Regions from separate parts of the Nesterenkonia sp. K-15-9-6 genome, predicted to be linked through region 1. Evidence: predicted binding sites of a transcription regulator. Region 1 holds the regulator's gene; the other holds the start of a gene.
The links. Region 1 encodes HrcA, which represses chaperone genes, less so after heat shock. Its sites were predicted from a motif close to TTNGCACTCGNNNNNNNCGAGTGCNAA; they were not measured.
Positions count from the first base shown of each region.

Region 2: a site for HrcA is predicted at 11,951-11,977, ahead of SD455_RS06780 (FmdB family zinc ribbon protein). Genes of this name have one in related genera too.

Region 1 is NZ_JBQYEY010000001.1:31,819-46,158, forward strand. Features, by position in the region: gene SD455_RS00130 (MaoC family dehydratase) at 1-754, shown strand, start outside; gene holA (DNA polymerase III subunit delta) at 901-1,980, shown strand; gene rpsT (30S ribosomal protein S20) at 2,227-2,487, shown strand; gene lepA (translation elongation factor 4) at 2,688-4,544, shown strand; gene hemW (radical SAM family heme chaperone HemW) at 4,548-5,819, shown strand; gene SD455_RS00155 (DUF4870 domain-containing protein) at 5,809-6,270, opposite strand; gene SD455_RS00160 (DUF3097 family protein) at 6,405-7,226, opposite strand; gene hrcA (heat-inducible transcriptional repressor HrcA) at 7,391-8,416, shown strand; gene dnaJ (molecular chaperone DnaJ) at 8,420-9,544, shown strand; gene SD455_RS00175 (16S rRNA (uracil(1498)-N(3))-methyltransferase) at 9,541-10,353, shown strand; gene SD455_RS00180 (PhoH family protein) at 10,346-11,488, shown strand; gene ybeY (rRNA maturation RNase YbeY) at 11,488-12,012, shown strand; gene SD455_RS00190 (CBS domain-containing protein) at 12,009-13,559, shown strand; gene era (GTPase Era) at 13,556-14,340, shown strand, end outside.
Region 2 is NZ_JBQYEY010000008.1:5,036-19,375, reverse strand. Features, by position in the region: gene SD455_RS06825 (ABC transporter substrate-binding protein) at 22-1,638, shown strand; gene SD455_RS06820 (GH32 C-terminal domain-containing protein) at 1,687-3,129, shown strand; gene SD455_RS06815 (carbohydrate kinase family protein) at 3,145-4,065, shown strand; gene SD455_RS06810 (glycosyltransferase family 4 protein) at 4,150-5,421, shown strand; gene SD455_RS06805 (glycosyltransferase family 4 protein) at 5,418-6,668, shown strand; gene SD455_RS06800 (ABC transporter ATP-binding protein) at 6,665-8,581, shown strand; gene SD455_RS06795 (phosphotransferase) at 8,578-9,993, shown strand; gene SD455_RS06790 (phosphotransferase family protein) at 9,990-11,135, shown strand; gene SD455_RS06785 (5-formyltetrahydrofolate cyclo-ligase) at 11,286-11,897, shown strand; gene SD455_RS06780 (FmdB family zinc ribbon protein) at 12,001-12,267, shown strand; gene cpaB (Flp pilus assembly protein CpaB) at 12,297-12,914, opposite strand; gene SD455_RS06770 (hypothetical protein) at 13,275-13,595, opposite strand; gene SD455_RS06765 (DUF4011 domain-containing protein) at 13,592-14,340, opposite strand, start outside.

The sequences.
Region 1 (14,340 bases):
GCACCGTCGGGGCCTGCCCTCGGTGCTGGCCCACATCCTGGCCTTCCCGGTCCAGATGGGTCTGCTCGCCGAGGAGGCGTTTCCGCTGCCGCTGATGGGCATGGTCCACCTGAGCAATGCGGTGGAGCATCGTCGCCGGGTGACGGTGGACGAGCCGGTGCAGATCAAGGCCTGGACCGAAGGTCTGCGCCCGCACCGGCGCGGCACACAGTTCGACGCCGTCGTGGAGGTGCTCGCGGACGCCGCGGACGTCGGGCGCCCCGCGGAGTCGGAGGTGCTGTGGCGGGGGGTGTCGACCTATCTGAGCCGGGGCGCGCACCTGGCCGGTCGCCCGGGCGACGGTGAGCCTGAGAGGCAGCCGGAGTCGTCGGAGCGTGAGGAGTTCATTCCGCCCGCCAAGACCGGACAGTGGCGTCTGGGCGCCGACATGGGCCGCCGCTATGCCGCCGTCTCCGGAGACTGGAACCCGATCCACATCAGCTCCGTCAGCGCCCGCATGCTTGGCATGCCCCGGGCGATCGTGCATGGCATGTACGCCGCCGGCCGGATGCTGGAGGGGCGTGAGCCCGACGACGCGGGGCACCGGTGGCGCATCACCTTCGAGGCACCGATGCGCCTGCCCTGCACCGTCGCCTTCCACGCCGAGCGCCGAGGCGTCGATGCCTCCGCAGGTCAGGTTGTGGAGACCTTCACCGGATGGGATCCGCGCAAGGGGCGCCGACACTTCACCGGAGAGCTCGCCAGTCCTGCCTGATCCGCAACCCGCAGGTACGCAGACACCGGCCGGGCCCCGTCGAGACATCGACGGGGCCCGGCCGCTGTCGACCCTGCGTGGGGCGGCCGCCGCGTCGCGAGCGCGGTCACCTCGTCCGAGTCCTGGACACCGCCTAGGATGGAGACATGGCAGCGGCACAGCGCGGGGCAGGACAGCGAGGAGCAGGGCGACGGGGGGCGGGGCAGCGCACCCAGGGCGGAGGCTCCGCCGGGCGCAAGGGTGCGTCACCACGCGCCGGTGAGGACTTCCGTCTCGTCGAACCTGCGCCGCTGATGCTGCTGCGTGGACCTGAGGACTATCTGGCGTCCCGCGCGATGGACCGTATCAAAGCCACGCTGCGCAGTGCTCACCCTGACCTGGAGTACACCCGGCTCGACGTCAGTGCGGCAGCCCGCGGCGAGCTGGCCACCGTGGCCTCACCGTCGCTCTTCGGCGAGGCGCGCCTGATCCTGGCGGAGGATCTCGCGCAGATGAACGACGCCTTCCTGGAGGACGCCCTCTCCTATCTCGGGGAGGCCCCTGACGCCGAAGTCACCGTGGTGATGCGTCATTCGGGCGGCAACCGGGGCAAGAAGCTCCTGGATGCGATGTCCGGGCGAGCCGTCGTCGTCGACTGCGCGGCGGCGAAGTCCGACACGGACAAGATGGACTTCCTCCGGCGCGAGTTCCGTGCCGCGGGTCGGGAGATCCAGCCCGACGCCGCCCGAGCACTCGTGGCAGCCGCCGGATCCTCCCTGTCGGACCTCGGCGGAGCCTGCCAGCAGCTGATCCGGGACGTGCCGGGAGCGATCACGGAGGAGGACGTTGACCGGTACCACGGCGGCCGGGTGGAGGCGACGGCCTTCAAGGTCGCCGACGCGGCATTCGACGGGCGGCGTGACGCCGCCACCCGGCTGTACCGCCACGCGATGGCCACCGGAGTCTCGCCGATCGCCGTGACTGCCGCGCTGGCCCGCAAGGGGCGCCAGATCGCCGCCCTGGTGGACCATCGGGGCAGCGCCGACCGGTTGGCCTCGGACCTCGGCGTGCCTCCCTGGCAGCTGCGTCAGGCCGCCGAGACGGCCCGACGCTGGCAGTCCCACCGGGCGGCGGCCGCCGTGGAAGCGGTGGCACGCGCCGACGCGGAGGCCAAGGGAGCTTCCCGGACGCCCGAGTACGCCGTGGAGCGCGCCATCGGGATCATCGCCGGGTCCGTCGGGCGGTGAGTCCAGCGTCGGCACCGCCCCAGGTGAGACGAGCCCCGTGTTCTCTGCTACGATCTATAGGCAGTGTCTACGGCCCTCGCGGTCGGCACTCCCTGCGGCAGAGAGCTCTCTGCGCGGCGTCAGGCCCCTCTGCCTGATGACGTCGCGCATTCGCCATGGCAACCCCACGCCACTCAGTCTGTCTTCTGCCGCCCAAGCAGGGATGCAGCCCTCACCACACAGTGAACCCAGACAGAAAGACAACACGTGGCAAACATCAAGTCTCAGAAGAAGCGCATCCTCACCAACGAGAAGGCTCGCCTGCGCAACCAGGCCGTCAAGTCCGAGCTGAAGACCGCGGTGAAGAAGGTCCGCAAGGCCGTCGCGGCCGAGGACAAGGACGCCGCGCTGGCGGCGCACCGCGAGGCCGCGCGCAAGCTGGACAAGGCCGTCTCCAAGGGCGTCATCCACAAGAACCAGGCCGCCAACCGCAAGTCCGGTCTGGCCGCCAAGGTCAACGCGCTCTGATCCATCCCGGATCACGCTCGTCTCCGCAGCCGCGGAGTCGGGTGCCGCGGGCCCCGTCGCACATGGTGCGGCGGGGCCCGCGGCGTCCGGGTCGCGTCTTCCGGGCGCCGAGTCCGTCCTCCGCACGGTGCTGCGCCCGTTTCATGGAAGAATGGAGCGTCAGCCCGACATCCCGTCCCCGAGGGAAGGACCACTCGCACGTGTCTCCGAAGGCCCGCACTCCTCTGGTGCCCGCCGCGACCGATCCTGGCGTGATCCGGAACTTCTGCATCATCGCGCACATCGACCACGGCAAGTCCACACTCGCGGACCGCATGTTGCAGCTGACGGGAGTCGTCCAGCCCCGCGAGATGAAGGCCCAGTACCTGGACCGCATGGACATCGAGCGTGAACGGGGCATCACCATCAAGTCCCAGGCGGTGCGCATGCCCTGGGAGCACGACGGCGAGACCTACGCCTTCCACATGATCGACACGCCCGGCCACGTGGACTTCTCCTATGAGGTCTCCCGCTCGCTGGCCGCCTGCGAAGGGGCGCTGCTGCTGGTGGACGCCGCCCAGGGCATCGAGGCCCAGACGCTGGCGAACCTGTACCTGGCCATGGAGCATGACCTGACGATCATCCCGGTGCTGAACAAGATCGACCTGCCGGCGGCCCAGCCCGAGAAGTACGCCGAGGAGATCGCCCACCTGATCGGCGGCGACCCCGCCGATGTGCTGCGCGTCTCGGGCAAGACCGGTGAAGGCGTGGAGGAGCTCCTGGACCGCATCGTCGAGGAGATCCCCGCCCCGGAGGGCGACGCGCAGGCACCGGCACGCGCGATGATCTTCGACTCGGTCTACGACACCTACCGCGGCGTGGTGACCTTCGTCCGCGTCGTCGACGGCAGTCTTGGGCATCGCGAGCGCATCAAGATGATGTCCACCGGAGCCACCCATGAGCTGCTCGAGATCGGCGTCTCTTCCCCGGAGCCGGAGCCGACCAAGGGGCTCGGCGTCGGAGAGGTCGGCTATCTGATCACCGGCGTCAAGGACGTGCGTCAGTCCAAGGTCGGTGACACCGTCACCTCGCAGGCGAAGCCTGCCGACGCGATCATCGGTGGCTATGACGAGCCCCGCCCGATGGTGTTCTCGGGGCTGTTCCCCATCGACGGCTCGGACTTCCCGGTGCTGCGCGAGGCGCTGGAGAAGCTGCAGCTCAACGACGCCGCCCTCAGCTTCGAGCCGGAGACCTCGGCGGCTCTCGGGTTCGGGTTCCGCGTCGGGTTCCTCGGCCTGCTGCATCTGGAGATCACCCGCCAGCGTCTGGAGAGCGAGTACAACCTCGACCTGATCTCCACCGCGCCGAACGTCATCTATGACGTCACGGCGGAGGACGGCGAGGTCCACGTGGTGACCAACCCCAGCGAGTTCCCCGACGGCAAGGTCTCGGAGATCCGTGAGCCGGTGGTCGCCGCGACGGTGATCGTCCCCAGTGAGTTCGTCGGAGCTGTCATGGAGCTCTGCCAGGCTCGTCGCGGCACCATGGAGGGCATGGACTACCTCTCCGAGGAACGTGTGGAGCTGCGGTACAGGCTTCCCCTGGCGGAGATCGTCTTCGACTTCTTCGATCAGCTGAAGTCCCGCACCAAGGGCTACGCCTCGCTGAACTGGCAGGGCGAGGGTGATCAGGCGGCCGACCTGGTGAAGGTCGACATCCTGCTGCAGGGGGACAAGGTGGACGCCTTCTCCGCGATCACCCACCGCGACCATGCCTATGCCTACGGAGTGAGGATGGCCTCCCGTCTGAAGGAGCTCATCCCGCGCCAGCAGTTCGAGGTTCCGATCCAGGCGGCCATCGGCTCGCGCATCATCGCGCGTGAGAACATCCGCGCCATCCGCAAGGACGTGCTCTCGAAGTGCTACGGCGGAGACATCAGCCGCAAGCGCAAGCTGCTGGAGAAGCAGAAGGAGGGCAAGAAGCGCATGAAGATGGTGGGCACCGTGGAGGTGCCTCAGGAGGCCTTCATCGCTGCTCTGTCCTCCGACGAGGGTGGCGGCGAGAAGGGCAAGAAGTAGGCAGTGCCTGCCACGCTTCCGGTGGGCGATCCGGTCCCGGCCGACGGCGCGCTGCCCGCGCGGGTGCTCGCCGGGCTGGGCGGGCGCGCCTCAGCGCCGCTGGGGCTGTACGTGCACATCCCCTTCTGCTCGGTGCGCTGCGGCTATTGCGACTTCAACACCTACACGGCTGAGGACCTCGGTCCGGGTGCGTCCCGGGAGTCCTACCCGGAGACGCTGATCCGGGAGTTGGAGTTCGCCGCGGATCTGCTGGCACGCTCCGGGGCGCCCGAGCGCCCCTTGCGCACGATCTTCTTCGGCGGCGGCACCCCCACGCTGCTCCCGGCCGAGTCCCTGGCCCGCATCCTGGAGCGCGCCCGGTCCCTGTTCGGGGTGGCCCCGGGGGCGGAGGTCACCACGGAGGCGAACCCCGACACCGTGGACGAAGCTACCGCCGCCACATTGGCCGAGGCCGGATTCACCCGGGTGAGTCTGGGCATGCAGTCGGCGGTGCCGAAGGTGCTGCGCACACTGGACCGCACCCATGATCCTGCCAATGTCACCCGTGCGGTCGACGCCGTCCGGAGCCAGGGCCTTCAGGTCAGCCTGGACCTGATCTATGGCACGCCGGGAGAGACCTTGGAGGACTGGCGCACCAGCCTGGAGACTGCGGTCGCGATGGATCCGGACCATGTCTCGGCGTACTCGCTGATCGTGGAGGAGGGTACCGCGATGGCGGCGAAGGTCCGCCGCGGCGAGCTGCCCGATGTGGATCCGGATGACCATGCGGACAAGTACCTGCTCACCGACGAGCTGCTGAGCGCGGCCGGACACCAGTGGTACGAGGTCTCGAACTTCTCGCGGGATGAGTCGACCCGGTCGCAGCACAACCTGAACTACTGGCGGGACTCCGACTGGTGGGGTGCGGGGCCGGGCGCCCACTCCCACCTGGGCGGACTGCGCTGGTGGAACGTCAAGCACCCCGCCGCCTACGCCCAGCGGCTCCACCAGGGCATCACCCCGGGCCACGGCAGGGAGCTTCTCGACGACGACGCACAGGCGCTGGAGCACCTGATGCTGCGCCTGCGGATCGCCGAGGGCCTCGACGTGGCCGAGCATGAGGCGCTGCCTGGGGCTCGACGCCTCGACGACGGAGTCCTGCGGGCCCTGGTCCACGAGGGGCTGGCGCAGGAGGGACCGTTGAACCCGGACGAACGGAGCCCGCGCGGACGGGTGGTGCTCACGCTGCAGGGCCGCCTGCTGGCCGATGCGGTGACCCGTCGCCTCAGTGGATGAGGCGCAGGTTCATCCGGTACCGGTAGGGGCGACCCTTGTTGCACTCGATGCCCGCCACGAGACCTGAGATCGTCATCACGACCCACAGGAAGACGGCGGCCAGTCCGAAGATCCACCCGATGGCGGGGATCAGCGCCAGCACGTAGCAGACGAGCATCACCACGGTCAGCGGCAGGGTGAAGTTCAGGGCCTCCTTGGACTCCTGTGCGGTGAACGGACCTCGGTCCCGGAACACGAGGTAGATGATCAGCGACGGCACGCAGCCCATGAGCCCGCCGAAGTGGGACAGCGTCGCCCAGCGACGGTCCTCCGAAGGGGTCAGTGGCAGCGCCGCGTCGGCGGAGCCCTCGACGCGCTCGGAGTCCCCGGCGTGCTGGCGGCGTCGGTCCGCAGGCCGGTGACGGTCGCCCGAGTTCGGCTGCTGCGGATGTGGCGGCTCGGACTGTGGCACGGCGCCCCTCTCTGATGCTCGTGGGATGGCGGTCGTGCGGACCCGGGGGGCCTGCACGGATGAGGCAGATTCTACCGCCCCCTCCTGGACGTGGGCTGCCGGCGACACCCCCGCGGAGCCGCCGGGCGCAGGCGTCAGCCGGTGACGAAGTCGATGAGCTCCTCGACCCGTCCCAGCAGGGCCGGTTCCAGGTCGGTGTAGCTGGAGACCGTCCCCAGGATCCGCTTCCAGCCGGCGGCGATGTCCCGCTGCCCGGAATGCGGCCAGCCGAGTGCCTGGAGGGTGCCCACTTTGATGTCGATGTGCCGAGGGATGTCGGGCCAGGCCTGAAGTCCCACGAGCTGGGGCTTCACCGCCTGCCAGACGTCCACATAGGGGTGGCCCAGTACTGTCACGTTGCCGGCCGCCCCCGGCATGGACATGGCCTCGGCCGCAATGCGGCTCTCCTTGGAGCCCGGGACGAGGTGGTCCAGCAGCACACCCACTCGACGGTCCCGGCTCGGTCCGAACTCCCGCAGGGCCCCGACGAGGTCGTCTGCGCCGTGCAGAGGTTCGACGACGACTCCCTCGAGCCGCAGGTCCTCGCCCCAGACCTTCTCGACCAGTTCGGCGTCATGGGTGCCCTCCACCCAGATCCGGGAGGCCCGGGCGACTCGTGCCCGGGCGCCCTCCACAGCCAGCGAGCCCGATGCGGTGCGGCGGGGGCCCTGCGGGGCGGTGCGAGGCTTCGGCGGGACCAGCTCCACCGGGGCGCCGTCGTGCAGGAACCCGTGCCCCAGTGGGAAGGCCCGGCTGCGGCCGTGGCGGTCCTCCAGGCGGACCACGCGGATGCCGCCGGCCGCCTCCACACCCACCACGGCACCGACCCACCCCGACTCGGTCTCCTCCACCACGGTGCCGTGGTCGGCGGGGAGCGGCGGAACCTCACGGTACTGGGCGCGACGCCGTTCGGCCATGTCCGCGGGGCCCCAGGCGGACCAGTCGGTGGGGAAGTGAGGAGATGTCACAGCCCGGGAGCCTAGCAGCGGCGGCGCCGACTTCGGCGGATCCCGACGACACGCGCTAGAATTGGCACTTGTCGCAGGAGAGTGCCAATCGCCGCCGGGAGAGGAGACCAGCGATGTCTGACACCCGTCGCCTGCAGGTGCTGCGTGCGATCGTGGAGGACTACGTCCAGACCCAGGAGCCTGTCGGGTCCAAGGCGCTGGTGGATCGCCACAACCTCGAGGTCTCTCCGGCCACCATCCGCAATGACATGGCCTTCCTGGAGGCCGAGGGCCTCATCGCGGCCCCACATACCTCCGCGGGCCGGATCCCCACCGACCAGGGGTATCGGCTCTTCGTGGACCGCATCACCGAGGTCCGTCCGCTGTCGCGGGCCGAGCGTCGCGCGATGGACACCCTGGTGGAGGCCGCAGACGACCATGACGCCATGCTGGAGCAGACCGTGCGTCTGCTGGCCATGCTCACCAACCAGGTCGCCGTCCTGCAGCACCCCCAGCAGTCCACGGCGCGCATCCGGCACATCGAGGTCCTGTCCATGGGGCCGCTCAAGGTGCTGGTGGTCGTGATCCTCTCCTCCGGGAAGGTGGAGCAGCGGATGGCCACACTGCCGGAGCCTGTGGACGACGATTCGCTGCAGGTGCTCGGTCAGCGGCTCGCCGGGGAGCTCCACAACCGGTCCGCCTCGGCGCTGCCGCTGCCGGTGGACCGCCTGCTCGGCTCGGTCGAGCCGTCGCTGCGCTCCAGCCTCGCGATCGTCGCCCACACGGTGGAGGCGGTGCTGGAGTCCGGACGGGTGGATCGCATCATCATGGCCGGCACTGCTAACCTCGCCAGGTCTGACCGCGACCTGGGCCCCTCGCTCGGTCCCGTCCTGGAGGCCCTCGAGGAGCAGGTGGTCCTGCTGCGCCTGCTCACCGAGATGGAGCAGGACCGCCGTGGCCTCTCCGTGCGGATCGGTCATGAGACGAGCCATGACTCGCTGTCCGAGACCTCGGTGGTCGCTGCGGAGTACGCGGTCGGCGACGGCGGCGACGCCGCGAAGCTCGGTGTCGTCGGGCCCACACGCATGGACTACGGCTCCACCATGTCGGCGGTGCGAGCCATGGCACGGTACCTGTCCCGGATTCTCTCTGAAGGGTGAGAAGTGACTGACTACTACGAGGCGCTCGGCGTGAGCCGAGAGGCGTCGACCGATGAGATCAAGAAGGCGTACCGGAAGAAGGCGCGCAGGCTGCATCCGGATGTGAACCCCTCGGAGGACGCCGCCGATCAGTTCAAGCTCATCGGACGCGCCTATGAGGTGCTCTCCGACCCGGAGAAGCGCCGCAACTATGACGCCACCGGTGACGAGAACGGCCGGTCGCCCTTCGGCGGCGGATTCGGGGGAGGGGGCCAGGGCTTCGGCGGCTTCAGCGACATCTTCGAGACGTTCTTCGGCGCCGGAGCCTCGGGTCCGGCCTCCCGCACCCGGCGCGGCCAAGACTCCCTCATCCGCGTGCGCATCGATCTCAAGGACGCCGTGTTCGGCACCACCAAGGAGGTGGAGATCGAGACGGCGGTCACGTGCTCTGTCTGCCATGGCTCGTGCACGCGGGAGGGGACCAGCCCGACGACCTGCCCCGACTGCCACGGTCAGGGCCAGGTCCAGCGGCCCATGCGCTCCATCCTGGGCACCGTCCTGCAGACCGAAGCCTGCGCCCGGTGCTCCGGCTTCGGCAGCATCATCGAGGACCCGTGTCAGGAGTGCGACGGACAGGGCAGGGTGCGCGAACGCCGCACGCTGAAGGTCAAGATCCCCGCCGGCGTGGACAAGGGCAACCGCATCCACCTCGCCGGGGAAGGGGAGGCCGGACTGGCCGGCGGGCCGCACGGCGACCTGTTCATCGAGGTGGACGTCCGGCCCCACGACGTCTTCACCCGACGCGGGAACGACCTGCACGCCACCGTGTCCATCCCCATGACGGCCGCCGCCCTCGGCACCACGGTCAGTCTGGAGACCTTCGACGGGACCGAGGAGATCGAGGTCAAGCCGGGCACGCAGTCGGGCGAGGTGCTGACGCTGCGGGACCGCGGTGTCGCGCACCTGCGCGGCGGCGGCCGCGGTGCGCTGAAGGTGCATCTGAAGGTCGAGACCCCCACCAAGCTGACTGATCGCCAGCGCGAGCTGCTCCGTGAGCTGGCCGCCGAGCGTGACGAGGAGCTGGGGGAGTCCACCACGGAGCACCGGGGGATGTTCGCCAAACTCCGCGAGGCCTGGGACAGCCTGTGACAGCTCCGCTGTTCCACCTGGCGCCGGGACGGCTCGACGGCGTCTCCTGCGGCGACCACGTCCGGCTCGACGGCGCGGAGGGCCACCACGCGGCCACGGTGATGCGCCTCGAGGTCGGGGAGGAGGTCCACCTCTCCGACACGCGCCGGCTGCGGGTCACCGGATCGGTGGTCGAGACGGGGGCCGGTGTGCTGACGGTGGAGGTCTCCGCCGTCGAGGAAGAGCCCGACGAGCGTCCCCGTCTTGTGCTGGTCCAGGCGCTGGCGAAGGACCGTCGGGACCTGCAGGCGATCGAGTCCGCCACGGAGCTCGGCGTGGACCGGATCGTGCCGTGGCAGGCCGAGCGCTCCGTGGCCCGCTGGAAGGCGGGTCGGGAGGCGAAGAAGCACGCGGAGTGGGTCTCGACGGTCCGGGCCGCGGCCAAGCAGACGCGCCGCACCGCCGTCCCCGAGGTGGAGCAGCTGCACACCACCGCGCAGTATGCGGCGGCAGCTGCCGCGGATCCGCGGCGGGCCGTCGTGGTGCTCCATGAGTCTGACGAGCACACTCTGGCCGGCGCGCTGCAGGACGTCGATGCTTCCAACGTCGAGGAGCTGCATCTGCTGGTGGGCCCGGAGGGAGGGATCTCGCGGGGCGAGATCGAGCGGCTGGTCGCCGCAGGTGCTCGGGTGGCGCGCCTGGGGCGCACTGTGCTGCGTTCGTCGACGGCAGGGCCGGCCGCCCTGGCCGGCGTACAGGTGCTGCTGGGCAGGTGGGAGCGCGAGGAAGCTCCCGACGACATCACCAGTAGACTGAGCACCGATGACTGATACTCCCTTCACCCCCGCCGACTCCACCTCCGGTGTGGCCGCCGGCGCCGCGGCCTCTCCGGTGGGCAGCATCGAACGCACGGTGCACTTCGCCGACTCCGACACGATGTTCCGTGCCCTCGGCCCGCAGGATCTGGCGATCCGCATCCTCCAGGGCATCTGCCCGGCGGCGTCCATCGGCCTGCGGGACCAGCTGATCACGGTCGCGGGCCCCGAGCAGGACGTCCGGCAGATCGTGGAGATCCTCTCGCAGCTCAAGAGCCTGGCGGCCTCCGGCACCACGGTGGGCGAGGAGATCGTCGAGCAGGTCGCGACCATGGTGCGGGCGAACCAGGCCGGAGCCTCCGCCCGGATGATCACCACCAATATCCTGTCCCACCGGGGCAAGACCATCCGGCCCAAGACGGCGAACCAGCAGACCTATGTGGATCAGATCGACGAGGCCACCGTGGTCTTCGGGATCGGACCCGCCGGCACCGGCAAGACCTACTTGGCCATGGCCAAGGCCGTACAGGCCCTGCAGGCCAAGGAGATCAACCGCATCATCCTCACGCGGCCCGCCGTCGAGGCGGGGGAGAGGCTCGGGTTCCTGCCGGGCAGCCTCAACGAGAAGATCGACCCCTATCTGCGCCCTCTCTACGACGCGCTGCACGACATGATCGACCCGGAGTCGATCCCGCGGCTCATGGAGTCCGGGATCATCGAGGTGGCTCCGCTGGCCTACATGCGTGGCCGGACGCTCAACGACTCCTTCATCATCCTCGACGAGGCCCAGAACACCACCGCCGAACAGATGAAGATGTTCCTGACCCGGTTGGGCTTCAACTCCAAGATCGTGGTCACCGGAGACATCACCCAGGTGGACCTGCCGCATGGCACCGACTCGGGCCTGCGGACCGTGCTGGACATCCTCGACGGCGTCGAGGGCATCACGATCTCCCGCCTGGGCTCCCAGGACGTCGTCCGGCATCAGCTCGTGGGCCGGATCGTCGACGCCTATGAGTCCTTCCAGCAGCGGCAGGACAGCCGACGTTCCACGGGGACAGGCGGTGGGCCCCAGGGCGCTCGTCGGAGCCCGCAGGACCGACGGCGGCCCCGCAGCGAGAGGACCGCCATGGCCGAGGACGAGCGCTGATGCCGTCCTCGGAATCTGCCTGCACGCGGCCGGCGGGTGTGGCGATCAGCGATGAGTCCGGCTCCTCCGCGCTGGCGGAGGACGTGCAGGAGATGCTCGGGCGCCTCACCGGGATGCTCTATGCCCGGCTGCATCTCTCTCGGGAGGTCGAGCTGACCGTGACCCTCGTCGACGAGGCCCGGATGGCGCAGCTGCACCTCGACTGGATGGACCTGCCCGGTCCCACCGACGTGATGAGCCTGCCCATGGACGAGCTGCGCCCGGGCACCGCCGAGGAGCCCGTGGCCGAGGGCATGCTCGGTGACATCGTGATCTGCCCTGAGGTGGCGCGGCGGCAGGCGGAGGCGGCCGGACACGGGACCGGTGACGAGCTCGCCCTGCTCACGGTCCACGGGGTCCTGCACCTGCTCGGACACGACCATGTCGAGCAGGACGAACGTCAGGTGATGTTCGCGCTCCAGGCACGGCTCCTGGAAGAGTTCCTCGGGCGACGGGCCCCGACCCCGACCGTCGACGGACCATGAGCAGCGTTCTGCTCGCCCTGGCGGGTCTGCTGTGCGCCGCCGTCGCCGCGGTGCTCTCCACCGCCGAGGCCGCCTTCATGCGTCTCTCCCGGCGCGAGGCGGAGGACATCGCAGAGAGGCAGGGCTCGCGAGCCGTCCAGAAGATCCTGCTGGAGCCGGTGCCGCACACCGTGGCGCTGCAGCTGTGGCGGTGGATCTTCGCCAGCGCGGCGGTCGTGCTGGTCACGGTGGCGGTGCTGTTCCTCCTCGATGACGTCGCCCTGGCAGCCCTCGTCGCCGCGCTGGTGCTGCTGGCCGGCGGCGTCGTGCTGGCCACGCTCTCTCCACGCCGACTCGGGCGGGCACATCACCTGGTGGTCTCTGCCGCCACCGCCCGACTGGTACGGGGGCTGCGGCTGGCGCTCGGCCCCGTCCCGGTCGTGCTGGCCCGCGTCGGCGCCCGCATCGCACCCGGCACGGATGACGCATACCAGGGGTTCTTCGACGACGAGGAGTTCCGAGAGTTCGTGGCCCGTGCCTCCGAGACGGACATCCTCGAGGACGCCGAGGCAGAGCTCATCCAGTCCGTCTTCGACCTCTCCGCGACTCGGGTCCGGGCGGTCATGGTGCCGCGCACGGACATGGTCACCGTGGACACCGGAGCCACGCTGCCGGAGGTGATGACGTTGTTCCTGAGGTCCGGATACTCGCGTGTGCCGGTGGTGCGCGGATCCGCCGACGACATCACGGGGATGGTGTACCTCAAGGACGTGGCATTCCTGGAGCACCAGCTGCGCGCCGGCGAGGTCTCCGATGAGTTCCGCGGCCGGACCGCGGACACGATCACGGTGGACGAGGTCCAGCGTGACGTGCGGTACGTGCCCGAGTCCAAGATGGTCTCCGAGTTCCTCTCCGAGCTGCAGCGGGAGTCCACGCATGTGGCCGTCGTGGTCGATGAGTACGGCGGCACCGCCGGTCTCGTGACCTTGGAGGACCTGATCGAGGAGATCGTGGGGGAGATCGTCGACGAATACGACGTCGAGTCCGCCGAGGTGGAGGAGCTCGAGGACGGACGCCGTCGCCTCGCGGCCCGCATGGCGGTGGACGACTTCGCCGACCTCTTCGACCTCGACCTCGACGACGAGGACGAGGTCGACACGCTCGGCGGGCTGCTCGCCAAGACTCTCGGACGAGTGCCGATCGCGGGCTCCGAGGTCGAGATCGACGGGGTCGTGCTGCGGGCCGACCGTCTCGAGGGTCGACGCAACCGGGTGAGCCATGTGCTCGCCTGGGAGGTCGAAGGTCGCCGCGGGGCCCGGGCCGGGCTCGGCACCGAGGACGCCCCCGAGGTCTTCGCCCATGAGGCCCAGGATCGTCGGGAGGCCGGCGCGGAGGCACCCACCCCCGGACCGACCACCGCCACAGGATCGGCCGCTCAGCACGACGCCGCTCAGCACGACGCCGACCAGCACGACGCCGACCAGCACGACGCCGGAGAGCAGGACGCGCAGGACCGGCACGACCCACACGACCAGGACCACAGGACCGACCGGCAGGAGCAGCGGTGAGCACCGACGCAGAGATCACCTTCGCAGAGCATGATGAGAACCACCGCGCGGGATTCGCCAGCTTCGTGGGGCGCCCCAACGCCGGGAAGTCGACGCTGACCAACGCGTTGGTCGGCTCGAAGGTGGCGATCACCTCCTCGAAGCCCCAGACCACGCGCCACACCATCCGCGGGATCGTCCATCGGGAGGATGCCCAGCTGGTCCTGGTGGACACCCCGGGTCTGCACCGGCCCCGGACGCTGCTGGGCCAGCGGCTCAACGATCTGGTCATCGACACGCTCTCCGAGGTCGACGTGGTCGGCTTCTGCCTGCCGGCGGACCAGAAGATCGGCCCGGGGGACCGGTTCATCGCCGGGCAGCTGACCAAGGTCCCGCATAAGCCGGTGGTCGCCCTGGTGACCAAGACCGACACCGTGCCGCGGGATGCCCTGGCCGAGCAGCTGATGGCCGTGGACCAGCTGGGCCGTGAGCACCTCGCCGGCGAGGGCCGCCAGGCCGACGGCTTCTCCGCCATCATCCCCGTCTCGGCGGTCGCGGGGGACCAGGTCGACGTCGTCGCCGATGAGCTGGCGGCCATGATGCCGCTCTCCCCGCCCCTGTACCCGCAGGGGGACCTCACGGATGAGCCCGAGGCGGTCATGGTCGCGGAGCTCGTCCGGGAGGCCGCTCTCGAGGACGTCCGCGACGAGCTGCCGCATTCGATCGCCGTCGTCGTGGAGGAGATGGTCCCCCGCGAGGGCCGCCCGGAGGACCGCCCGCTGCTCGACGTCCGGGTCAGCAT
Region 2 (14,340 bases), on a different contig from region 1:
CAGAGAACTCGAGGAACAGCTATGCGCTCGCACCACTCACTGCCATCCGTCACCGCGGCACTGACCGCCATCGTCGCCCTCACGGCATGCGGCTCATCGGCAGGCACCGAACCTGTCGAGGACGCCTCTGACGAGTACGGATTCAACACCGAGGGTCTCCCGATCGTCGAAGACACGCTGACCCTGACCTTCGGCGGGACGAAGTCCGCCCTCGCCCCTGACTACGCGGAGATGGACCTGGTGCAGCAGTGGGAGGAGGACACGAACATCGCCATCACCTGGGAGAACCTCACGGGCCAGGTCTACGATGAACGCAAGAACCTGATGCTGGCCAGCGATGACCTGCCCGACGTCCTGTTCAACACCGGGCTGAGCGACGCCGAAGTCGTCACCAACGGCGCCAACGGCACCCTGCTCCCCCTGGAGGACCTGATCGAGGAGCATGCCCCGACCCTGTCCGGCATCCTGGAGGAACGACCCGACATCCGTGCGGCGATCACCGCCTCCGACGGCCACATCTATACGCTTCCCTCCGTCGAGGAGCTCGGCATCCTGCCGTACCCGAACTTCCTGTACATCAACTCCACCTGGCTGGACGAGCTGGGCCTCGACATGCCGCAGACAGTGGAGGAGTACCGTGAGGCGCTCGAGGCCTTCGCCACCGAGGATCCCAATGGCAGCGGCACCCAGGACGAGATCCCGCTGTCGTTCCGAACCGACTCTTTCGCTGCGAACCCTCACGACCTCATCGCGGCCCTGGGCGGACAGCCGACGAACAACGACCATCGCATCGTGCGCGACGACGTCGTGGAGTTCACGGCGAGCACCGAAGGATACCGGGATGGAGTCCGCGAGCTGGCCGACTGGTACGCCGACGGGCTGATCGATCCGGAGTCCTTCTCGCAGGACGACGTGGCCTATCTCGCCAAAGGCAAGTCGAACACCCCGATCCTCGGCTCCTTCATCTGGTGGGAGGCCGAAGAGATGGTGGGCGCCGACCGACTCGACGACTACGAGCTGGTCGGAGTCCTCGAGGGCCTCGACGGGCAGCAGCTGGCCAGTGTGGCCAACAATCAGGAGATCAACCGCGGGGCCATGGCCATCACCCGGGCCAACCAGTACCCGGCGGCCACGATGCGCTGGGCCGACCGGCTCTACGATCCGGTGATGTCTGCTCAGACGAACTGGGGTCCGATCGGCTCGACCCTCGAGGAGGACGAGGACGGTCTGCTGGTCCAGATCTCCCCGGAGAGCGGAGAGTCCGCCGGCGAGCGCCGTCAGCGCGTCGCCCCGGGCGGCCCCTTCATCGTCACGGCCGAGGACTTCGAGGACGTCGTCGCGCCCGAACCGCGGGCCCAGGAGCGCCAGGAGCTGGTCGCCGAACACTACGAGCCCCACCGCGCCAACGACCCCTACCCCCCGGTGATGCTCTCCAATGAGGAGTTGGACCAGGTGTCCACACGCACCGCCGACATCCACACCCTGGTGCTGGAGAAGTTCGCCACCTGGGTCACCACCGGCACCGTCGACGACGAATGGGACGGCTACCTGCAGCAGCTTGAGAGTCTGGGAGTCGATGAGGTCATCGACGCCTACCAGGGCGCCTACGACCGTTACATCGCCGACGGGGAGTCCTGAACCGGCCCCGCACCCATGACATGCCCCCCCTCCCGAGGAGAACCCCCTATGACCACGGCCGGAACCGTCCCCCTCGAAACCTCAGCCGGCACCGATGGCTGGCGCCCCGCAGCACACTTCGCCGCTCGCGACACCTGGTTGAACGACCCCAACGGGCTCCTCTTCCACGACGGCGTGTACCACCTGTACTTCCAGAACAACCCGCACGGCTCCACCTGGGGAAGCATCTCCTGGGGTCACGCGACCTCCACGGATCTGGTCACCTGGCACGAGCAGCCCGTGGCCATCGAACACACCGACGAGGAGATGGTCTTCTCCGGCAGCGCCGTGGTGGACCACCGCAACACCGCCGGGTTCGCCGGCCCCGGGGAGACCGCCCTGGTCGCGGTCTACACCTCCGCGAGCCGCACTCCCGAGGGACGGCCCCGCCAGGCGCAGTCCCTGGCCTACAGCCTCGACGGCGGATACGAGTGGACGCGGTATACGGAGAACCCGGTCCTGGACATCGGATCCGGTGAGTTCCGCGACCCCAAGGTCTTCTGGTACGGCGGTGACGACGGGCATTGGGTGATGGTCGTCGTCGAAGCGACTGACCGCCGCGTCGCCGTCTACACCTCACCGGACCTGAGGTCCTGGACCCGGACCTCGGAGTTCGGCCCGGCACACGCCACAGGAGGCGTCTGGGAGTGCCCTGACCTGTTCGAGCTGCCCGTCGAAGGAACCGCAGACTCCCGCTGGGCCATGATCGTGAGCCTCAACCCGGGAGCGATTGCCGGGGGCTCGGGGACGCAGTACTTCATCGGGGACTTCGACGGTGAACGATTCACCCCGGAGAGGCTCAGCACTTCCCAGGATCCCGCCGACTTCGACTGGTTCGACTTCGGGAGGGACTGCTACGCCGCGGTGTCGTTCTCGAACGTGCCTGATGGTCGCAGACTCATGGTCGGATGGGCCAGCAACTGGGAGTATGCGGAAGTCACCCCGACCGTCCCGTGGCGATCCGCGATGACGCTGGTGCGCGAGGTCTCCCTGGTGCGTGATCCGGATGGGCGTCATCGTCTCCGCCAGACCCCGATCGTGCCTGCCGATGCTCCGCGTCTGGTGCTCGCCGAGGAGTCTCCGGAACGGACAGCAGACGAGGCCTCGGGGTTGCTCATCTTCTCGACCACGGTCGCCGGTGACGACTCGACGACGTTTGTCCTCGACAGCGGGCCCGAATCGGCACCAGCCACGGGCCTGCGTCTCACCGTCGACGCCGCCAGCGGCCACGTCGTCTGTGACCGGACCCGCACTGGAGGGCCGGACGTGCATCCCGCCTACCCTTCTGTCGACGAGGCTCCGCTGCCCACACGCCCGAGCCACGACGACGTCGCGGTGGAGGTCCTGGTCGACGGCAGCGTGGTGGAGATCTCCGTGGACGGAGGGCTGGTGACGTTCACCGAGCTCGTCTTTCCCGAACGACCGTACCGACGCCTGACGCGCCAGAACTGACGGAGGAGGACTCCCATGCCCCAGAAGGCCACAGACTGTCATGTCCTGGTGATCGGTGAATCGTTGGTCGACATCGTCACCGACCCCACCGGCCGGCAGGAGACCCACCCGGGCGGCAGTCCCATGAACGTCGCCGTCGGCCTCGCCCGGCTGGAGGTGGACACGACACTGGCGACCCATATCGCCGACGACGGGCCCGGTGAGCTGGTCCGGGCGCATGTGGAGCGCTCCGGCGTCTCGCTGAGCCTGCTCGGTCCGGAGACCGCCAGCACCTCGACGGCCCATGCCGTGCTCGACGACGACGGCGCAGCCGAGTACTCCTTCGACGTCACCTGGGCTCCCGAGTCCTTGGACCTGGGCCGGCCCGACCTGATCCACACCGGGTCGCTCGCCACCAGCCTGGACCCAGGTGCCGACGTCGTGGAGGAGACTCTGCGCGGCACCCCGGAGGGAACGGTGGTCTCCTTCGACCCCAATGTCCGACCGTCTCTGGCACCCGCCTGGGGCGTGCTGCGCGAGCGGGTCGAACGCATCGCCTCACTCGCCCATGTGGTGAAGATGAGCGATGAGGACGCCGCCTGGCTCCACCCTGAGATGAGCGTCGAGGACCTCGTGGCCCACTACGCCGGCCTCAGCGGCGGAGTCTTCGTCCTGACCCGAGGCGCCGCAGGGTGCACCATCGGGACGCGCCGGTGGCAGGAGACCCTGCCGGCTCCGGCCGTGGACGTGGTGGACACGATCGGCGCCGGAGACGCGTTCATGTCCGGTCTGCTCTACGCCCTGCTCGAGGCTGATCTCACCGGGCCTCTGACACGGGGCGAGCCGGATCAGCAGGGTCTCCGTGCCTGTGCCCGGACTGCCCTGCGCAGCGCCGCCGTCGCGGTGTCTCGCGCGGGAGCCAACCCGCCGGGTCCGCGGGAGCTCCTCCTGACCTGAGGCCGGCCTCCGCGGCTCTCATCGTGCTCTCATGTCGCAGGACCACTCTGGAGTCACGACGTCACACCCCGGAGGTTCCCACCCATGTCCGAGTCGATTCCGTCCGCTGACTCCCCCGCCCCGGTGGTCGGCTACGTGCTGAAGATGTATCCGCGCTTCTCGGAGACGTTCGTCGTCTCGGAGATCCTGGCCCGCGAGGCCCAGGGCGAGCAGATCGTGATCTTCTCCCTGCGTCCCACCACGGACAGCCGCTTCCATCCGGAGCTCGCCCGGGTGAAGGCCCCGGTGGTGCACGTGCCGCGCCCCAGCTCGGCCACCCGCCTGTGGGACGCTCTCAGCGCCGGGCCGGCGTCGGGCGTGGCCGAGGCCTGGGAGGAGCTGCGCCGCCACAGCCATGACGACGCCGCCCAGGCCGTCGCCGTCGCACGGCTGGCCCGCGAACACGGGGTCACGCACCTCCACGCCCACTTCGCCTCGGTGGCCACCACGGTGGCGCGGCTGGCCGGGCGCATCGCCGGGCTGCCGTACTCCTTCACCGCCCACGCCAAGGACATCTTCCACCAGGATGTGGACCCGACGGACCTGAAGGCCAAGCTCGCCGACGCCCACCATGCGATCACCATCAGCGGCTACAACCTGGCCGATCTGCGCCGCCGCTTCCCCGAGGCCACCGACACTCTGCAGCTGGTGCGCAACGGCCTGGAGCTCGAGCGCTTCCCCTTCACCCCGGACCGCGCACGTGGCTCCGACCCGGCGCGGGTGCCCCGGCTGCTGGCCGTGGGCCGGCTGGTGGAGAAGAAAGGCTTCAGCCTGCTGATCGAGGCCGTGGACGTGCTGCGCTCGCGCGGGGTCGACGTCGCCGCCGACATCGCCGGGGACGGGCCGCTGGCCGCGGACCTGACCGCCCAGATCGACAGGCTCGGACTGGACGACCGCGTCCGCCTGCTGGGTCCGCTCACCCAGGCCGAGGTCTCCGCGCGACTCGGCACCGACGACGTGTTCGTCGCCCCCTTCGTGGTCGGCTCCGACGGCAACGCCGACGGACTGCCCACCGTGCTCCTGGAGGCGATGGCCCGCGGCATCCGCTGCGTGGCCGCCGACGTCACCGCCGTCGGCGAGGTGGTCGTCCCCGGCGAGACCGGGTGGCTGGTGCCCAGCGGCGACGTCGGCGCCCTGGCCGACGCCCTGGCCGACGCGGTCCAGGAGGCCGTGGCCGAGTCCTCCGTCCATGACCGGATGGTCCACCGGGCGCGCGCTCTGGTGGAGGAGCACTTCGACTCCCGCCGCCAGGCCGCCGCCCTGCGCGCCCTGGTGCCCGTGGAGCGCACCGCCGCACCAGTCGGAGGTGCCCGATGAGGATCGCCTATCTGCTCGCCGACCCGGGCATCGGTGTCTTCGGCACCAAGGGTGCCTCCGTCCACGTCCAGGAGATGGTCCGCGCCCTGCGAGCGCACGGGCACGAGGTCACCGTCTACGGCACCAAGCGCGGCGACCGCCCGGGCCGGCCGGAGACCGAATCGGTCCCTGAGGACCTGGCGGATCTGCCGGTGGTGGTCGTCCCGGTGCCCGGGGCCAAGGACGCCGCGGCGCGGGAGGCCGCCGTGGCTCAGGTGGCCGCGGAGATGGCCCAGCTGGCCGCCCTCGACGGCGCTGAGGCCGTCTACGAGCGCTACGCGCTGTTCTCCGACGCCGGCGCGCGGCTGGCCGCCCGCACCGGGATCCCCTTCGCGGTGGAGGTCAACGCCCCGCTCATCGCCGAGCAGCAGACTCACCGCAGCCTGCACGACGAGGCCTCCGCCTGGGAGGCCACGCGCCGCACCTTCGCCGCCGCCGACATCGTGGCCTGCGTCTCCGGCCCGGTGGCCGACTGGGTGCGTCAGGTGGAGGGCGACGCCGCGGTCACCGTCATCCCCAACGGGGTCAACACCGACCGCATCCGGCCTGGTCTCGGCGCCGATGCCGACACCGATGCCGAGCACCATGCTTCCCTGCGCCCCTTCACCGTGGGCTTCGTCGGCACGCTCAAACCCTGGCACGGCACCGAGATCCTGCTGCAGGCCGTGGCCGCAGCCACCGGCAATGCCGCCGACGCCGGGGGCACGCGCCCCTGGCGGCTGGAGATCTGCGGTGCCGGCCCTCAGCTGGACCCGCTGCGCGACCTGGCCCAGCGGCTGGGGCTGCAGGACTGCATCCACTTCCACGGTGCGGTGGCGCCGGCCCGTGTTCCGGAGATCCTCGGTCGCTTCGACGTCGCGGTCGCGCCCTACCCGATGCCCTCCCCTGGGGCCGAGCACTACTTCTCTCCGCTGAAGGTCTACGAGTACCTCGCCGCCGAGGTCGCCGTGGTCGCCTCCGCCGTCGGGGAGCTGCCGGAGGTCCTGGGCGACGGCGCCCACGGCCTGCTGGTCGCCCCGGGTGACGTCGACGCCCTGGCCAACGCCCTGGATCAGCTGGCCCGGCGTCCTGAACTGCGGGCCCGGCTGGCCGCCTCCGGGCGGGCCGCCGCCGTCGCTGAGCACAGCTGGCAGCACCGCTGCGCCCAGCTGCTCGCGCTGCTGCCCACTCCGGAGCACGTCGCATCCGAGCAGGTGAGCCCCCGATGAGCGCCGCCTCCGCCGCCTCCCGCCGCCAGCACCGTCAGGCCGTCTCCCGGACCCTGCGGATGCTGCTGCCGCATCTGGGCGAGCACAAGCTGCTGATCATCCTCGGGCTCATCGCCCTGGCCGGTGATGTCGCGTTCCGCATCCTGGAGCCCTGGCCGGTGAAGTTCGCCGTCGACGCCGTCACCGAGGCGCTCGGCGCCCAGCTGGCCGAGACCACCGGTCTCGCCGGGGACGTCACCACCACAGTGGTGCTGTGGGCGCTGCTGCTGGCCGGAATCGTCGGGGGGCGGGCCGTGTGCAACTACGTCTCCACCATCGCGTTCGCCAAGACCGGGGTGAAGGTGGTCACCCGGCTGCGCACCCGGGTGTTCGACCACATCCAGTCACTGTCCCTGCGCTACCACTCCACCGCCTCGGTGGGTGACACCTCTCAGCGGCTCGTGGGCGACATGGGCCGGCTGCAGGAGGTCGCGGTCACCGCAGGACTGCCGCTGGTGGGCAACGTGCTGACCCTGGTCGCCCTGTTCGTGGTGGTCATCATCATGAACCCCACGCTCTCGCTGGTGGTGCTGGTCACCGCCGGGCTGTACTTCGTGATCTCCCGGTTCTCCTCCCCGAAGATCTCCTCGGCCTCCCGAGCCACCCGCAAGGGCGAGGGCCAGCTGGTGGGGGACGCCGCCGAGGCGCTGGCCGCCATCCGCGTGGTGCAGGCCTACGGCCTCGAGTCTGTGGTGGCCTCCAGCTTCGCCGCAGGCAACGCCACCGCGTTGAAGGCCGGCATCCGAGCCCGTAAGCTCGCCGCCCGTCTGGAGCGCTCCACTGACGTGCTGGTGGGGATCTCCACCGCCGTCGTGCTCGGCTTCGGCGGCTGGCAGGTGCTGCGCGGGGTGATGACCCCCGGGGACATGGTGCTGTTCCTGATGTACCTGAAGATCGCGATGAAGCCGCTGCGGGACATGGCCAAGTACACCGGCCGCATCGCCCGAGCGGCGGCCTCCGGCGAGCGCATCGCCGACCTGCTGGACGAGCCGGTGGAGATCACCGACCCGGACCCCGCCCTGCCGATGGGGCGGGTCTCCGGCGACGTCGCGTTCTACCGCGTCACTGCCCGCGACGGCCACGGCCGGGAGCTCTTCGAGGACCTGAGCCTGCACATCCCGGCCGGTCAGCGTGTCGGCCTGCTGGGACCCTCCGGGTCCGGGAAGTCCACGCTGGCGGGCTACCTCCTGCGGCTGGCCGACCCCGACGACGGCGCAGTGCTGGTGGACGGCTGCGACACCCGGCGGGTGCGGCGGGCAGACCTGCGACGCAACATCTCCATCCTGCTGCAGGAGTCGGTGCTGTTCGCCTCCTCGGTGCGGGAGAACATCCGCTACGGACGGCTCGACGCCACCGACGACCAGGTCGAGGAGGCGGCCCGCCGGGCGGGGGCCCATGAGTTCATCCGCGCCCTGCCGCAGGGCTACGACACCGTGCTCGGCGCCCGCGGGGACACGCTCTCCGGGGGGCAGCGTCAGCGCATCGCCATCGCGCGGGCCCTGGTCCGCGACGCCCCCATCGTGGTGCTCGACGAGGCCACCACGGGCTTGGATCCGGCGTCCCGCGCCCTGGTGGAAGCCTCGCTGCGCGAGCTCACCCGAGGGCGGACCACAGTCGCCATCACGCATGATCTCAGCACCCTCCAAGGTCTGGACCGCATACTCTGGCTTCAGGACGGTCGCATCGTCGAGGACGGCTCACCGGACGAGCTGCTCGCCGACGAGTCCAGCCGGGTCGCTCGCTGGGCGTCGACCCAGCAGGAGACCTCGCCCCGGGAGAGCCCCGAGGCGGCGGCCGTCGACGGGACGGCGGGTGTGCCCGCCGCGCGGCAGCGCGCGGAGGACCCCGCCCTGGACGAGAGGGCGAATGCGTGAGCGCAGCACGAACCACAGCGGAGCCGGCACCCGAGGACGCCGCCCGGCCGCTTCAGGCGGCGCGCGGAGCGGTCTCCCCGGAGGAGCTGGAGACACCCATGGAGTCCCCGGAGATCCCCGCGGGCGCCGCCGATCCGGATGAGCAGCTCGCCCAGGCCACCTACCGCACGATGCCGGTGCCTCCGGTGAAGATCCGCGCTCCGCAGGCGCATGAGGCCGATGTCGCCGTGGCCGAGATCGCCCAGCTGGACCAGGTGGCCCAGCTGCTCGACGACGCCGCCCTGTCCAGCTGGCTGGGCATGCCGGTGCGCGGCCGGCACCTGCGGGTGAAGCCGGAGCGCAGCGTGGTGCTGGCCTGGGAGCGCACCGATGTGGACCTCACCGGCGGGGAGCCGGTGGACGTCGACGCCGAAGGTCCGGCGCACCACGGCTGGACCGTCATCTCCCGCGACCAGGACAAGTACGCCAAGTCTCTGGCCCGCGCCGAGCGAGTGGACCAGCGCCTCACCGTCCACCAGGACGAGCCCGTCTATCGGGTCTCGGGCTCCCTGTGGTCGGACCCGGCCCTGGCCCGGGAGCTGCTGGAGGCCCGTCAGGCTCTGGCCGAGACGGCCGGCGCTGAGGTGCCATGGCGGGTCCTGCGCTACAACCCCCGACGTCGGGTGGTCGCCGTCGTGGAGCTCGACGGCGGCCCCCATGTGGTGCGGGTGACCGCTGAGCCCGCCGCCGCGCAGCTGGAGACCGCCGACCGGTGGCGTCGGCTCGGAGTGCCGTTGGAGCCGGTGCGCCCGCTGGGTGACCGCGGCACCGCCCTGCTGACCCCCTGGTGGGGTCAGGGCGACCTGCTGGAGCACCCCGTGGAGTCCGCGGCGGAGACCGCCGGGACCATCGTGGCGGAGCTCCACGTCCGTTCCGGCGAGCTGGGCGAGGCTCCTGACCGGGTGCTCGACCCGGATGTGGCCGAGGCAGTCCACGCCATCGGACTCATCGCACCCTGGCTGGGCCAGCGGGCCGACATGCTCGCCGAGATGATCTCCCCGCTGGTGGAGGAGGCGGAGTCGGCCGAGCTGGTGGAGCTGCACGGCGACCTCTCCCCCGACCAGGTGCTGGTCTCCGGCGAGGACGGCTCCCGGGTGCGGATCATCGATCTGGACCGCGCCGGGCAGGGCCCCGCGATGCGCGACGTCGGCTCCTGGGTGGCGTCCTGCCGCGCGGCCGACCACGTGGAGCTGGCGGAGGCGTTCCTCCGGGGCTACCGGGAGATCACCCCCATAGATGAGGAGTCCCTGGCCGCGTGGGAGGCCTACGCCCATCTTCGCGCCGCCCTGGACCCCTTCCGCCGACGGGAGGAGAACTGGCCGCAGAAGGCCTCGCGGCGCATCTCCATGGCCGAGCGGTCGATCCACGGATGAGCGCACCCCGCACCGGGTCGGCGCTGTCGCCGCTGCCCCCGGAGCATCTGGACACCGAGGCCGGGCCGGTGACCGTGACGCGCGTGTGGCCGGAGAAGCGGTCGCCGGCCGCATCGAGTCGAACACGACTTGCGGTGGAGGCCCTTGACACCTCCGGAGCGCTGCGCGCCGGGTGGTATCACAGCGGGACCGGAGTTCTGGAGCTCTTCGAAGCGTGGAGCGACCCGCGACTGCCGCAGCTGACGGAGCTGCGTGGCCCCGGCGCCGTCGTCGTCTCTCATCGGCCGGGTCGACGGGCCGTGGTGCGTCGAAGCCCGGACGGCACCACGTCGGGTCACCAGGACGGCTCGGCCGTGGAGTTCCGCAAACTGGTGCGGCCCGGTCGTGCCCAGAGCATCCTCGACGGCGTGGCGCGCGCGGCGACCTTCGACGGCCCCTTCCGCACCCCGCGGGTGCTCGCTCATGACGAGTCCTCGGTGGCCTTCGCCGCCTTGGCCGGCGCAGGACTGCATGAGGTCAGTGAGGACGACGCCGCCGCAGGACCCGGTTGGGCCCGGGCCTGGGGCGAGGTCCTGGAGGCGTGGCGCGAGGCGGTGCTCCGCCCGGCTCCGGCATCCGGGCTGCCGGTGCATGCCCCGGGAGACGAGATCGCTGTGCTGCGCCGCTGGACGGAGCAGGCCATGCCGGTGCTGCGGACGGGCCAGGCGGAGGCGGAGCTGTTCATCGAAGCCGTGGAGTCGACCGCCGTCGCACTGCAAAGGCTGCCGCAGATGACCCCGCGGCCCGCCCACCGGGACCTGCACGACAAGCAGGTGCTCTGGTCCGCCGACCAGGGGCCAGGGCTGCTGGACGTGGACACCGCCTGTCTCGCCGACCCGGCGCTCGACCTGGGGAACCTGCGGGCGCATGCGACCTGGCGGCACCGCCAGCGCGTCTGGAGCGCGGGCCAAGCAGAGGAGGTCCTCCTGGCGGTGGACGGCACGGCCGCGGAGCTGTCCCGGGTGCTGGACTCTCCCGTGGAGGACGCCGTGGCCGTCTATGAGCAGGCCAGCCTGCTGCGTCTGCTGTGCGTCTACGCCTTCCGTCCGCGGTATGCCGCTCTGGCCGACCAGATGCGTGGCGAGCTCCACCCGGCGACCTGAACCTGGGCCGCTGGACCTGTGTCCCTCGTGTCGGGATGCGTCTCCCTGATGAATCGCGACGGCGGTTTCTATCGGTGGTCGTCCCCGCACCGGGGACAGCGCTCGGCCCGCCGCCGTCTTGTGGTCTGGACCAGGACGTAGGGTGGGCCCATGAGTGAGATCACCGAGGCCAAGAAGGCGGCCCGGGCGCGGATCCGATCAGCCCGCAGCACCCTCGACGTCACCGAGAGTGCTCGCCGCGCGGAGGCTCTGGGACGGGTGCTCGAGGAGCATGTGCCGGCCCGGGCACGCGTGGCCGCGTATCTTCCGATGGCCCACGAACCCGATGTCCGGCCGTTCCTGACCCGGCATCTGCGCCGCGGAGGCCAGGTGCTGCTCCCCCGCGTCGCGGACGATCCGGTGCCCCGCTTGGAATGGGTCAGCTGGGCCGCGCAGTCCGAGACACGACGCCACCCTGTGCTGCCTCTGGACGAACCGGTCGGCCACGCTCGGACGCTGAGTGACGTCCTGGCCGAGGGCCCGCTGCAGATGCTGCTGCCCGCCCTGGCCGTGGACACCTCCGGGCATCGCCTGGGCCAGGGCGGCGGCTACTACGACCGCATGTTCGCCGAGGTGGAGGCCGCTGACCTGCGTGAGCAGGTGTCCGCCTGGGCGGTGGTGGGACCGGAAGAGGTCCTGCCAGCCGGGTCCTTCCCCGTGGAGCCCCATGACCTCGCGGTCGACGCGGTGGTGACGCCCGAGGGGCTCCGCAGACTCCGCTGACCCGCCGGCGCCTCGCGGCGGTATAGAATCAGTGGTCGGCAGATGTCCATGCGGCGGCACCCGACCGGTGAGCCTGCCGACTGTCCCCTGACTGAGGAATCCGATGCCCACGTACTCCTACGCCTGCAAGGCCTGCGGCCACGCCTTCGACATCGTCCAGTCGTTCAGCGACGACTCGCTGACCGTGTGCCCGGAGTGCTCGGGCACACTGCGCAAGAAGTTCGGCAGCGTGGGGGTGACCTTCAAGGGATCGGGCTTCTACCGCACCGACTCGCGCGGCTCCTCCTCCAGCTCCGAGTCGTCCTCCAGCCCCTCCTCCAGCTCCTCCTCGGCGCCCAAGCCCGCTGCGGCCTCCGCCACGGCCGACTGAGGCACCGGCCCTCGACGTCGGGCCTGCCCTCACCCCACCAGGCTCAGATGCAGACGCCCCTCGTGGGCTGCCTGCGCGATGTCCTGGGCCGTGGACGGATCCACCCCGACGACCAGCACCTGACCGGCGTCGCCGGCCTGCGGAAACCAGTCGTCGCTCTCGCCTGAGGGGACCCACAGCACCAGCGCGGCACGGGCCACAGTCCGCGAGGAGGTGCCGTCCTCCAGCGACTCGGAGGAGAGGATCACGTCCACCCGCTGGCCCGGGCTGAGCATCCCCACCAGCGCCGTGTCCGCCGGGCGCACCGGCACCGCCACATGGTCCTCGGGCTGGCCCGCCAGCAGCCCCGGGCCGACCAGCTGCGACGGCAGGACCATCGCCCCGCGAGGCAGCGGGACGGCTGCCTGGCGGCCCAGCAGATCCTCCACGCGGACCGGCTCCTCGCCCGGTACGGCCTCGGCGTCCACCGAGACCTCCTCCAGCACGGCGGCCGTCAACTCATCCCCGGCCGAGACATCCTGGGTCACCCGCACCGCCGTCGCCGTCTCCCCACGGGACTCCACACCCGAGGCGAGCCCGGCCAGCACCGCACCCAGCGCGCAGAGCAGCGCCAGGGGAACCCGCAGACGCCGCAGCCTGAGGCCCAAGCCTCCTCCGCGCAGCCTGCGCGCCACCCGTGGAGGGCGACGTCGGACGCCTGAACGGGGCGGCGTCGGGAATCCCGGTCTCTGGGCCTGTGCACGACGGCTCCGCCGCGTGATCGCGCCGGCAGCGGTCCCCGCGGATCGTCGGGCAGCGACCGCGCTGCGGGAGTCGGCGGGTCCGGCGGATCCGCTGGGGCGCGGCGGCGGTGGGAGGCGAGCAGGTCCTGCGGTGAGCGTCATGCCCTCCACCCTGTCGCTCACAGACCCACACGACGAGAACGTCGGGCGAGGCTGTGGATCGTCGCGCGTGTCAGCGCCGCACGCGACGGACCTGTGGAGGAACACCCCACCAGCGTCGAGGACTCAGTCCCAGTGGGGTGGGCGCTGCTCCAGGATCCATCGATCCCGCGCGCTCAGGGGCGACTTCCGGTCAGGGTCAGTCCCTCCGGAGCCTGACGCCCCCTTCGAGGCCGGGGCCGCATCGTCCTGCGCAGAGTCTTCCAGCGAGGCGGGGATGAACGCCTGCGACTCGGTCTCCTCCGGCTGCCCGGAGGTGGCGGGCGCGATCACGCGACGCCGTCCCCGGCGTCCCGAGCGCTGCGCCCCCGCCCCGTCCGGATCCGTGCCGTCGGGAGCCGGGCCGTCCAGATCCGTGCCGTCGGGCGCGTCGGCCGCAGGCGTCATCGCACCCACTTGCCGCGCTCCCGCGGCGGGGCCCAGGTGGTGGCACGCCGATGCGAATCTTCGTCCTCCGCGTCGGCGGCTCCGCCGAAGCGAACCCGCGCCCCGGCACCGTCGCGCGGCAGCCGCTCCGCCAGCGCTCCGGTGGTGTTCAGCGCGATCCGTCCATGCTCGGCGAACTCGGGACCGGCGGCCAGGCCCACCTTCTCCGCGACCACCTCGGTGCAGCGGATCGGATCGGAGAACACCTCGATGGTCCACAGCACCAGATAGTGCCAGCCCAGCGCCTCGAAGGCAGCAGGCCGCTGCCGGGAACGTTCACGCACACTCATCGCCGCGTAGGTGTCCGTGCCGTCGGAGACCATCGCCAGCGGCACCACCGGTGACTGCGGGCTGATCTTCCGCGGGCAGGCCGCCAGATCCAGCGTGCCGCGGAATCCGTCCTCCACACGACCCCCGCGAGCACGGATCCGGTCCACCAGGTCCAGCACCAGCGGGTCCTTCAGGGAACCAGAGCCGGAGGGGTTGTCCTCTGCACGCAGACCCAGCTCGATCAGGCGCCGCATCAGAGCGGCTCCCGACTCCAGCCGGGCAGGATCCAGGTCCTCGGGCGCCAGAGACGTCACCACGGTCAGCTCGCCGCGCGCCCGCGTCGTCGCCACGGCGAACAGCTCTTCGCCGCGCGGCTCGGAGAGCTCTCCGAAGTGATGCACCGGTTCACCCTTGATGCTGCGCCCATAGCCGAGCG